One region of the Mesobacillus stamsii genome, then DNA from elsewhere that is predicted to be linked to it. Evidence: predicted binding sites of a transcription regulator. Region 1 holds the regulator's gene; the other holds the start of a gene.

Region 1 (5,296 bases):
TTCCCACAAGTTTGCTCAACTTATGAGAAGCCTCCGTTAAAATCCTCAATATTAGCAAAATGTTAGCAAATCACTCTAAGCACCCTACAAAACCCACTCATATCAAGGGTTGGAGGCACTTATTACATCATGCCGCCCATTCCACCCATGCCGCTCATGTCAGGCATGCCGCCGCCGTTTTCTTCTGGAATGTCAGCAACTACTGCTTCAGTAGTCAGGAACATTGCAGATACGGATGCTGCGTTTTGTAGAGCAGAGCGTGTAACTTTTGTTGGGTCAACGATACCAGCTTCGATCATGTTTACCCACTCGCCAGTTGCAGCGTTGAAGCCTGTGCCGACTTCTTCGCGCTTCAAGCGCTCAACGATGACTGAGCCTTCAAGGCCTGCGTTGTGAGCAATTTGGCGAACTGGTTCTTCAATTGCACGAAGAACAATGTTCACACCAGTAGCTTCGTCGCCTTCTGCCTGGATTTCGGATACTTTTTTGTATACGTTTAGAAGCGCAACGCCTCCGCCTGCAACGATCCCTTCTTCCACTGCAGCGCGAGTTGAGTTAAGGGCATCTTCAATGCGAAGCTTACGTTCTTTCAATTCAGTTTCAGTAGCAGCACCAACCTTGATGACTGCAACGCCGCCAGCTAGCTTTGCTAGGCGCTCTTGCAGCTTTTCACGGTCAAATTCAGAAGTTGTTTCTTCCATTTGCACACGGATCTGGTTGATACGGCTTTTGATTTGTGCGCTGTCTCCAGCACCCTCCACGATCGTGGTGTTTTCTTTTGTAACAACAACTTTAGAAGCGCGTCCTAAAGAGGTGATCGTAGCAGACTTAAGGTCGCGGCCTAATTCTTCCGTGATCAATTCGCCGCCAGTTAATGCAGCGATATCTTCTAGCATTGCTTTGCGGCGGTCGCCGAAGCCAGGAGCTTTTACTGCAACTGCGTTGAATGTTCCGCGAAGCTTGTTGACTACCAATGTTGCAAGTGCTTCTCCTTCAACATCTTCCGCAATAAGCAATAATGGCTTACCTTGTTGGACAACCTGCTCAAGAACAGGAAGAATTTCCTGGATGCTGCCAATTTTCTTGTCAGTAATCAGGATATATGGGTTTTCAAGAACTGCTTCCATTTTGTCAGAATCAGTTACCATATAAGGTGATGCATATCCGCGGTCGAACTGCATACCTTCCACAACATCCAATTCTGTTGTGAAGCCTTTAGATTCCTCGATTGTGATTACGCCATCGTTGCCAACACGCTCCATTGCTTCAGCGATCAATTGGCCCACTTCTACGTCATCAGCAGAGATTGCGGCAACTTGAGCGATAGAAGCCTTCCCTTCGATTGGCTTAGAAATAGCCTTTAACTCTTCAACTGCTTTAATAACAGCTTTTTCCATCCCTTTACGGATACCCATTGGGTTCGCTCCGGCAGTTACGTTCTTAAGACCTTCGCGGATCATCGCCTGAGCAAGAACGGTTGCAGTAGTTGTACCGTCACCAGCAACATCATTTGTCTTGCTTGCTACTTCAGCTACCAGCTTAGCACCCATGTTTTCGAATGCATCTTCAAGTTCGATTTCTTTTGCGATTGTAACACCATCGTTCGTGATTAATGGTGAACCAAATTTCTTCTCAAGTACCACGTTACGTCCTTTTGGTCCAAGAGTTACTTTTACTGCATTTGCAAGAGAATCTACGCCGCGAAGCATCGCGCGGCGAGCTTCTTCACTGAATTTAATTTCTTTTGCCATGGTAGAAAAACCTCCTTAGGATTTTTATTTGTTATATGAATCTCTACACTTTTGTTTGTGTCTAGCTTTAGCGCCTAGTCCCTCGAGACGTTGGCGCTTCCGCTATTCTATTCTACTACTGCTAAAATGTCGTTTTCACGTAGGATCAGGTATTCAGTTCCCTGATACTTCACTTCTGTGCCTGCGTATTTTGAGAAGATGATGCGGTTTCCGACTTCAACTTCAAGAGCAACGCGCTCTCCGTTTTCAAGTACACGGCCAGTACCAACAGCTACGACTTTTCCTTCTTGAGGTTTTTCTTTCGCTGTGTCGGGTAAAACGATACCGCTTGCAGTTTTTTCTTCAGACTCAACAAGCTCGATAATAATACGATCTCCTAATGGCTTGATCAAGTGAAACAACCTCCTCAAATTATATGTAGATTCTTGTTTATTAGCACTCACCTTTATAGAGTGCTAACACAATTTATATAATAATGAATCTCGATTTTTTTTGCAAGCAGGAAGGATAATTTTTTTATAAAATTTTCTAAACAGCTTCTAAACCGTCTTTCTTATTCTTATGTGGGATCGCTTATATGACCGCCTGTTCCCTGGAATTTTGCTAAAAATAGTTAGAAGACAACCTGATATTTGAACTTTCCCAACACTTACTAGTAAAATGGATAGATAGCATTTCTATAATAGCTGCACATCTTCAAATAAACCGATCCTACTAGAAGGAGTTTTCATTTTGAAAAAGGAATACTGGTTCGTCATTATTGCCTATATCGTCATGCAGATTTCCAGCTTGGTCGGTGTACCGTTTGTTGTCTTTATCGGAACTGCCATGGGAAAAAGTCTGGAGGAAATGCAAACCCTCGCGATTCCATACTGGCTAGTGATCAGCTTTTCACTGACACTCTTGATCATCCTTCTAATTTTAAGGAAGGAAAGAACGAAGGACACTGATTTTCGCGACGCTTCTTCACCGGCAAGCTCGGCTGCCTGGGCATTCGGCGGGGTATTTCTTGCCTTGTTTGCCCAGTCGATTGCAGGTACTATAGAAAGCATGCTGGGAATTGAAATGGGCTCAGAGAATACTCAGCAAATCATCAAACTGATTACACAATTCCCGGTTGTCATCCTTGTCAGCTCGATTATTGGTCCAATTCTAGAGGAAATCGTCTTCCGAAAGATTATTTTTGGGAGACTGCACCAGAAAATGAACTTTTTCTTTGCCGCCTTGATCAGTTCCGTTATTTTTGCGTTGGCCCATATGGAGCCTGAACATGTGATCCTATACTCAGCTATGGGATTCACTTTTGCCTTTCTATATGTGAAAACAAAACGGATCATTGTGCCGATCATTGCCCATGTTACAATGAATACAATGGTTGTTATGCTTCAATCGGTATTTCGAGAAGACATTGAGAGAATGATAAAAGAAGCAGAAAAAATTCAAAGCTTTATTGGGGGATTTTAAGTCATGAAGCAATCGCCTATATTTTCAGGCGTTGTCTATATCTTGTTAGGCAGCTTATTTACCTATTTCGCGATCCAGAATGTCAACGAAACAGGCTGGGGGTTTTTCAGCTATTTGCTCGTAGCCCTTGCAACATTCGACTTTGGGTCCGGCATCAGAATGGTCCTGTTCCATTTCAAACTGAAGAATAACCAGAATAAAAAATAGCTCCTTCATCTGAAGGAGCTATTTTTATTCTTCCACTTCCGTTATTTCCGCGTCGGTTGGATAATGCTTCAAGAAATAAATCAACGATTGCAATTCTACTGCGAGATCAATATGATGGATTCTGATGGAAGTCGGTACATTCAGCCTTGCCGGTGTAAAGTTAAGAATTCCCTTTACATTTGCCTGCACCAATCTGTCCGTAATCGACTGTGCCACGGTGGAGGGCACCGTCAGAATTGCAACCTGAATGCCTTCCTCTATAAGAACCTTGTCAAGATCATCCATGTGATAGACTGGTACATCGCCAATCTGTGTTCCCACCTTATTCGGATCAACGTCAAAGGCAATTTTAATTTTCGTATTATTGTTTTTGGAAAAATTATAGTTCAAAAAAGCGGTGCCCAAATTTCCGACACCGATTAGACCGACCTTTGTAAGTTCATCCTGGTCCAGCGTCTTTCGAAAAAAAGTCAGCAGATAGTTTACATTATAACCGTAACCCTTTTTGCCCAAAGCCCCAAAATAGGAAAAGTCCCTTCTGATCGTCGCTGAATCTACTTTGACAGCCTCACTCAGTTCCGCAGACGAAACCCTTTGCTTGCCTGAAGAATGCAAGTTCAATAAAAATCGGTAATAGAGAGGCAAACGTTTTGCCGTTGCTTGCGGAATCTTCATTCCATCGTTGGTCATTCTCAAATCCTCCACCCTGTTTGTATTTCTATTTTATCTTCTCATCTCGCTTAAAATCACCATTTTTCCCGCCGGTTTTTTCTAAAAGATATGTCTTGCCAATCACCATGCCTTTGTCTACGGCCTTGCACATATCATAAACAGTCAGCGCGCATGCAGATGCTGCTGTTAACGCTTCCATTTCTACACCTGTGTTTCCTTTCGTTTTAACTGCTGCAGCAATTGCGAGAGTATAGTCACTCCCATTTTGCTCCCAAGCAAATGAAATGTCTATGCCTGTTAAGGGAATCGGATGGCACATAGGAATAATCTCGGAAGTCTTCTTGGCTGCCATGATGCCAGCAACCTGAGCGACCGCTAGTACGTCGCCTTTTTTTATTTTATTTTCGGTAATTCTGCCATATATATCTTCATTAACGGTAATGCTTGAATGGGCAACTGCCGTACGGACGGTCTCTGGTTTTTCACTGACATCGACCATCTTCGCTCTTCCCTCATCATTAAAATGCGTAAATTCTGCCATGCTCAAGCTCCTTTCAACCAAATAATACACTATTTTCACAAACTTGTGTGTGAACTTTGTTTCTATCCTTACATGTTAAGGCTGAATGTCTCCCCTCACAAGCAAATATTGCCGAGCCCTTTAGTTTGGGTTACACTATCCATAAGGCATTAGAGGTGAAAAAAAAAATGATTTTATTACAAGTTAATCAGCTCTCAAAATATTTTGCGGCTGATCTTATTTTAGCGAATATTAAGTTTGAAATACAGACTAATGATCGAGTTGCCCTGGTCGGCAGGAATGGTGCTGGAAAATCAACCCTGCTGAAAATCATTGCTGGCTATGAATCACATGACGGTGGAGACATCATCCGCCCGAAAGGCACATCGATCGGCTATCTTGCCCAGAATACCGGACTGGAATCCGAGAAAAGCATCTGGGAAGAGATGCTCGCTGTTTTTGACGAATTGCGCAGCATGGAAAAAGAGCTGCGGCGGCTTGAGGAGACCATGTCTGATCCTGGAATCCTTTCCAATGAAGCAGAGTATGCTAGAATTTTGAAAGATTATGACCTTTGTCAAGTTCAGTTCAAGGAGCAAGGCGGTTATCAATACGAAGCAGATATTCGTTCGGTCCTTCACGGCCTGAACTTTCAGTCTTTTGATTATTCCACAAAAATCTC
Region 2 (5,296 bases), on a different contig from region 1:
CCTTATCGGCAGCTATACATGGGGAGATGGTGATTTGCCTGATGAACTGCTGGATTTCTATGATGAATTAAAGACAACGGATTTATCCAGTAACATCGGTGCAGTGTTTGGAGCGGGTGATTCATCGTATCAGCATTTTGCCAGAGCGGTTGACCTATTAGAAGATACTCTGACCCAACAAGGCTGTTCTATTTTACAAAAGGGGCTAAAAATCGATCAATCTAAAGATCTCGACCTTCAAGAAGAATGTTTGGCTTTCACCCTTAAATTACTTAAGTAGGAAAATTAGGAGGTTATGACTATGTCAAAAGCAGTAATCCAATTAGAAACATTAACTTGCCCGTCCTGTATAAAAAAAATCAAAAACGTTTTATTAAAAACAACCAAACCCGTTCTTCCTTAAAGGACTTAATGGATTTGGCACCACAGGAAGCAGTTGTCATCCGCAATGCCACTACCGTGACCATTCCCGCAGAGGAGGTTGCCAAGGGAGATACGGTCATCATTCGATCTGGAGGAAAGATTCCTGTTGACGGAAAAATCATCTCAGGCCAGGCTTCCATTAATGAATCAACGGTAACAGGAGAACCTGTTCCGAAGTTCAAACAGACCGATTCCCAAGTTTTCAGCGGAACAATTATAGATGACGGATATATAGAAATGATAGCGGAAAACTAAGAAATGGAAGAGTCATCAAAGGAAAAGGCAACTGTGCTACAAAACACCTATTTCGCCATTAGAATTGTACTCGTTTTGCTCTTAGGTGTATTAAAGGGTTCTGTCCATCTCGCATTAGGCATGTTTGTCCATGAAGCGAGCGTCTTGCTCGTCATCCTAAATGGAATCCGATTAATGAAATTTAAGTTTCGTGGCTTATCGAAAAGAGCAGCTTTTATCCAAGCGGCGCCACTGAAAAGGGAGCAATGTCAATGACCGAAAAGAAACATCAGAGTACTTTCTGCTGCCAACATTCAGGAGGAAATGATCAGGCATGTGTTTCACTCGTACCTATTTTTAATCATCTTGAAAATGACCAATTGAATGAAATTATGCAGACCGTTAAATCAGTTCGCTTTAACAAAGGCGAATTCATTTATACAGCCGACGATGAGGTGGACTCCCTATATATTGTAAGTGAAGGAAAAATTAAAATTTTCCACTTATCAGAATCAGGCAAAGAACTGCTCATACGCGTTTTACAACCCGGAGATTTCACTGGTGAACTTGCTCTATTTCAAGATTCCATCCATAAAGGATTTGCCCAAACGGTAATTGATACCCAAGTTTGTGTGATCAAGCGCTCTATTTTACAGGAGCTTTTACTGAAATACCCTTCCATTTCCTTAAAAATTTTAGCGGAATTTGCAAGTCGTCTTGAAAAATCCGAAAAACAAACCATCCGGTACGCAACGGAGAAAGTGGAAACCAGAATTGCCTTATACCTTGCTGAGTGTATGCACATCACCCCTGCTTCCAATGAGATAAAGCTTCCCGTCAGCTACAAAGATCTAGCATCCTACTTAGGCACAACCCCGGAGAGCATCAGCCGGACATTAACCCGCTTTGAGGAACAAGGTTTTATAAAAAAGGAAAAACAGCACGTGCTTGAAATCCTCGATTTAGACGGATTGCTTCTGGTTTAACTCCACATTATAGTTATAAGAGTCTTATCGAATGATAAGGCTCTTTTGACTGCAGCTGACTATTACTTGAATAATGTTTTTCAGCAGAGAACGCCTTAACATTTTCAAACTTTACCGGCCACAAACAAAATTATCCCAGCAAGATCATAAATTAGCGTGATTCCTGAATGAAACCGCTTTATTAATCGTTCAAAAATGTTCACACTGTTTTCGAGCGAAAATAAGGTAAAATGGAGGTATAAATTTATGTGATTAACTTCACAATCACTGAAACAAAAAGGAGTTCCTCATGGCCTATTTCAAACCTGAAAAAATAATGGAAATCACCATTGGAAACGGTGTAAAGAAAACTAAATATCCTCTGTTGCAAACATACATTCTCGGTTTCGAAGCAGGAGCGTTTATCGCATTGGGGTATCTGCTATATATCAGGATTACTGCCCCACTAATCGGGCCTTTGGAAGGGCTCAGCACCTTAATTGGCGCATCCGTGTTTCCCATCGGTCTTATTCTGACACTGCTCGCTGGCGGAGAGCTGCTGACGGGAAATATGATGACGGTGCCCCTTGCTAAGTTTGCCCACGAAATCAGTGCCGGCAAGGTTTTGAAAAACTGGACTCTGATCACTGTAAGCAATTTTTTCGGGGCGATTTTTATCGCCTATGTGTTTGGCCATTTGACCGGTCTTACGGAAACCGGAATCTTCCTTGAAAAAACCGTTCACATCGTCGAACATAAGTTAGATGCAACCTTTCTTGAAGCATTTCTGTCAGGTATCGGCTGTAATTGGCTTGTCGCAGCAGCCGTTTGGCTTTCCTACGGTGCAGAGGATATGGCTGGCAAGATTTTCGCTATCTGGTTCCCCACGATGGCCTTTGTGGCCATTGGCTTTCAGCACGTGGTTGCAAATATGTTTGTCATCCCAGCAGCAATATTTGCCGGCCATTTCACCTGGCTCGATTACCTCGATAATTTTGTGCCGGTGTTCCTTGGAAATGCGGTGGGTGGTACGATCTTTGTGGCGATGGCCTACTGGTTCGCCTATCAAAAGCAGGAAGGAAAACCGAACATTCAACCTGTACCCCTAAAGAAAGCCAAAATATGATTCGGAATTTTTAACGATTGATCTGGACTGAATTAATCACTTCCATTCAACACATGCCAATGATTCCAGAGAGAACATAGATATTTTTCCACAGCCTTTCTTGAATGCCGGTAAAAAAGCGTCTTTCACTCTCCGCTTCTGCCCTTCAGTTTGCCAGCCCTTTTATGAATCAGTCTTTCAATAGCGGAACCTGGCTTCTGTTGGATTGTCATTTTTCACGAAATACATAATCAGTTTGCCATTCATGAAAGGGATTCACGGCTTTTTCCATTTGCTGTAGATTTAGCACATTTTCGATCTAATGTGTGGTGTGTTGTTAAATGTGTCCCGATACGAGTTTCCACATGTTATAAAATGGGTATAATAACCAACACATCCTCATGTTTAGGCATACATTATTTTAACGAAAATAATTCAGGATGCATTCATTGCATTGAAAACAATTTTTTTATATAATTAAGGTCAAATATAGTCAAAGTCAGAATGGGGGAGGTTTAGTGAGGAATATATCGGACATCATCGAACATTACCTAAAACAGGTTTTAGAAATGAGCGATAAGGATATCGTGGAAATCAAGCGAAATGAAATCGCCGATAAATTTCAGTGCGTGCCGTCCCAGATCAATTATGTTATCAATACAAGGTTCACGATTGAAAGAGGCTATCTTGTTGAGAGCAAACGGGGTGGCGGTGGCTACATCCGGATCATCAAAGTCCAGGCTTATGATCATGCACATTTGATTGATGATTTACTGTCTTTGATTCAGTCACGAATTTCGCAAAGTAGCGCTGAGCATGTTATCTTCCGTCTTGTGGAGGAAGATGTGGTCACCGGCCGTGAGGCAAAGATCATGCTGAGCGTGCTCGATCGGTCCGTCCTGTATATAGAGCTGCCGCAGCGGGATGAGCTGAGAGCGAGAATGTTGAAGGCAATGCTAATGGCAATAAAATATAAATAATTATAAAAAAGCAAACAAAGAGGTGATGGCGTTGATTTGCCAAGAGTGCAATCAAAGGCCGGCTACACTGCACTTTACGAATTACTCAAATGGAGAAAAATCGGAGCTTCATTTGTGTGAACAGTGCGCCCAGGAAAAAGGGGAGTTGTTCATGATGAACAATGGTCCGGCTTTTTCGATCAATAGCTTGCTGGCTGGTTTATTGAATATGGAGCCTGCTTTTGAACAAAAGAAGGAAACGTTTAAGATGGATCAAGTATCTCAGTGTCCACAGTGTTCGATGACTTTTCCGCAGTTTGTGAAGATCGGCCGGTTTGGCTGTGCAACTTGTTACGATGCTTTTCGAGAGCAATTGACACCCATTGTCAGAAGGCTGCAGAGCGGAAATGAAACGCATAATGGAAAAATACCGAAAAGGATCGGCGGTGACCTTCATTTAAGGAAGACACTTGATCATTTAAAGCAAATTTTAAAGCACCAAATTTCAGAGGAAGAATTTGAGCAAGCTGCCGGAACGAGGGATCAGATCAGGGAACTCGAACGGAAATTATCTGCAAGTCAAGAGGGAGGGGAGTAGCATTGTCATTAGAGAAATTCATTAATCAGGCTGTTAGCTCCTGGATGAGCGATGATGGTCCTGATTCCGATATTATTCTAAGCTCTCGCATTCGCTTTGCACGAAACCTTGATGAATTTAATTTTCCTACCTTGTTTACTAATGGAGAGGCAGAGGCGGTTATTGGCACGATCATGGAACGTGCCAGCCAAACTTCTGCCGCTGGCTTTGGACAGCTTGAACTGATTAAAATGGCTGAGATTCCACCTTTGAAGAAAAGGGTTTTAGTTGAGAAGCATTTAATCAGCCCAAATCTAGCGGAAAATTCTGTTCATGGTGCAGTGCTCCTATCGGGAAATGAAAAAATCAGCATCATGATTAATGAAGAGGATCACATCCGAATTCAATGTTTGTTCCCAGGCTTCCAGCTGACGGAAGCTTTAAAGGCCGCCAATGAAATCGATGATTGGCTGGAAGGGTATGTGAATTATGCGTTTGATGAAAAATTCGGCTATTTGACGAGCTGTCCAACGAATGCAGGAACTGGCCTGAGAGCATCGGTAATGATGCACCTGCCAGGGCTCGTTTTAACGCAGCAAATGAATCGGATTGTACCGGCGATTAATCAGCTAGGTTTGGTGGTAAGAGGTATTTACGGAGAGGGCAGTGAAGCGTTAGGAAATATTTTTCAAATATCGAACCAAATCACACTTGGAAAATCAGAAGTCGATATTGTAGATGATTTGCAAAGTGTCGTCAGGCAGATAATATCTCAGGAAAGGTCGGCGCGGGAAGCATTAGCCCAAACTTCGAACATACAATTAGAAGATAGGGTGTTTCGCTCTTACGGAACGCTTGCCTACAGCAGAGTCATTGAGACAAAGGAAGCTGCTCGATGCCTGTCTGACTTAAGGCTTGGGATCGATATGGGGTATATTAAAAATATATCGAAATCCATTTTGAATGAATTGATGATTTTGACTCAGCCGGGCTTTTTGCAATCATATGCGGGAGGGCCGCTAAAACCGAATGA

What was found. The regulator Rex, encoded in region 1, represses fermentation and respiration genes when NADH is low (regulators of the CRP and FNR family bind a similar motif). The targets are predictions, from matches to a motif close to TTGTGAAATATTTCACAA.
Region 2: the regulator Rex is predicted to act here: its motif matches at 1,890-1,907, upstream of J2S25_RS19325 (formate/nitrite transporter family protein).

The regions. Positions count from the first base shown of each region.
Region 1 is NZ_JAUSUN010000025.1:4,797-10,092, reverse strand. It holds gene groL (chaperonin GroEL) at 123-1,751, opposite strand; gene groES (co-chaperone GroES) at 1,859-2,143, opposite strand; gene J2S25_RS16010 (CPBP family intramembrane glutamic endopeptidase) at 2,484-3,215, shown strand; gene J2S25_RS16005 (YdiK family protein) at 3,219-3,422, shown strand; gene J2S25_RS16000 (redox-sensing transcriptional repressor Rex) at 3,447-4,112, opposite strand; gene moaC (cyclic pyranopterin monophosphate synthase MoaC) at 4,141-4,635, opposite strand; gene J2S25_RS15990 (ABC-F family ATP-binding cassette domain-containing protein) at 4,803-5,296, shown strand, end outside.
Region 2 is NZ_JAUSUN010000047.1:996-6,291, forward strand. It holds gene J2S25_RS19305 (flavodoxin) at 1-280, shown strand, start outside; gene J2S25_RS19310 (P-type ATPase actuator domain-containing protein) at 412-678, shown strand; gene J2S25_RS19315 (hypothetical protein) at 682-933, shown strand; gene J2S25_RS19320 (Crp/Fnr family transcriptional regulator) at 930-1,643, shown strand; gene J2S25_RS19325 (formate/nitrite transporter family protein) at 1,933-2,748, shown strand; gene J2S25_RS19330 (CtsR family transcriptional regulator) at 3,246-3,707, shown strand; gene mcsA (protein-arginine kinase activator protein McsA) at 3,733-4,284, shown strand; gene mcsB (protein-arginine kinase McsB) at 4,287-5,296, shown strand, end outside.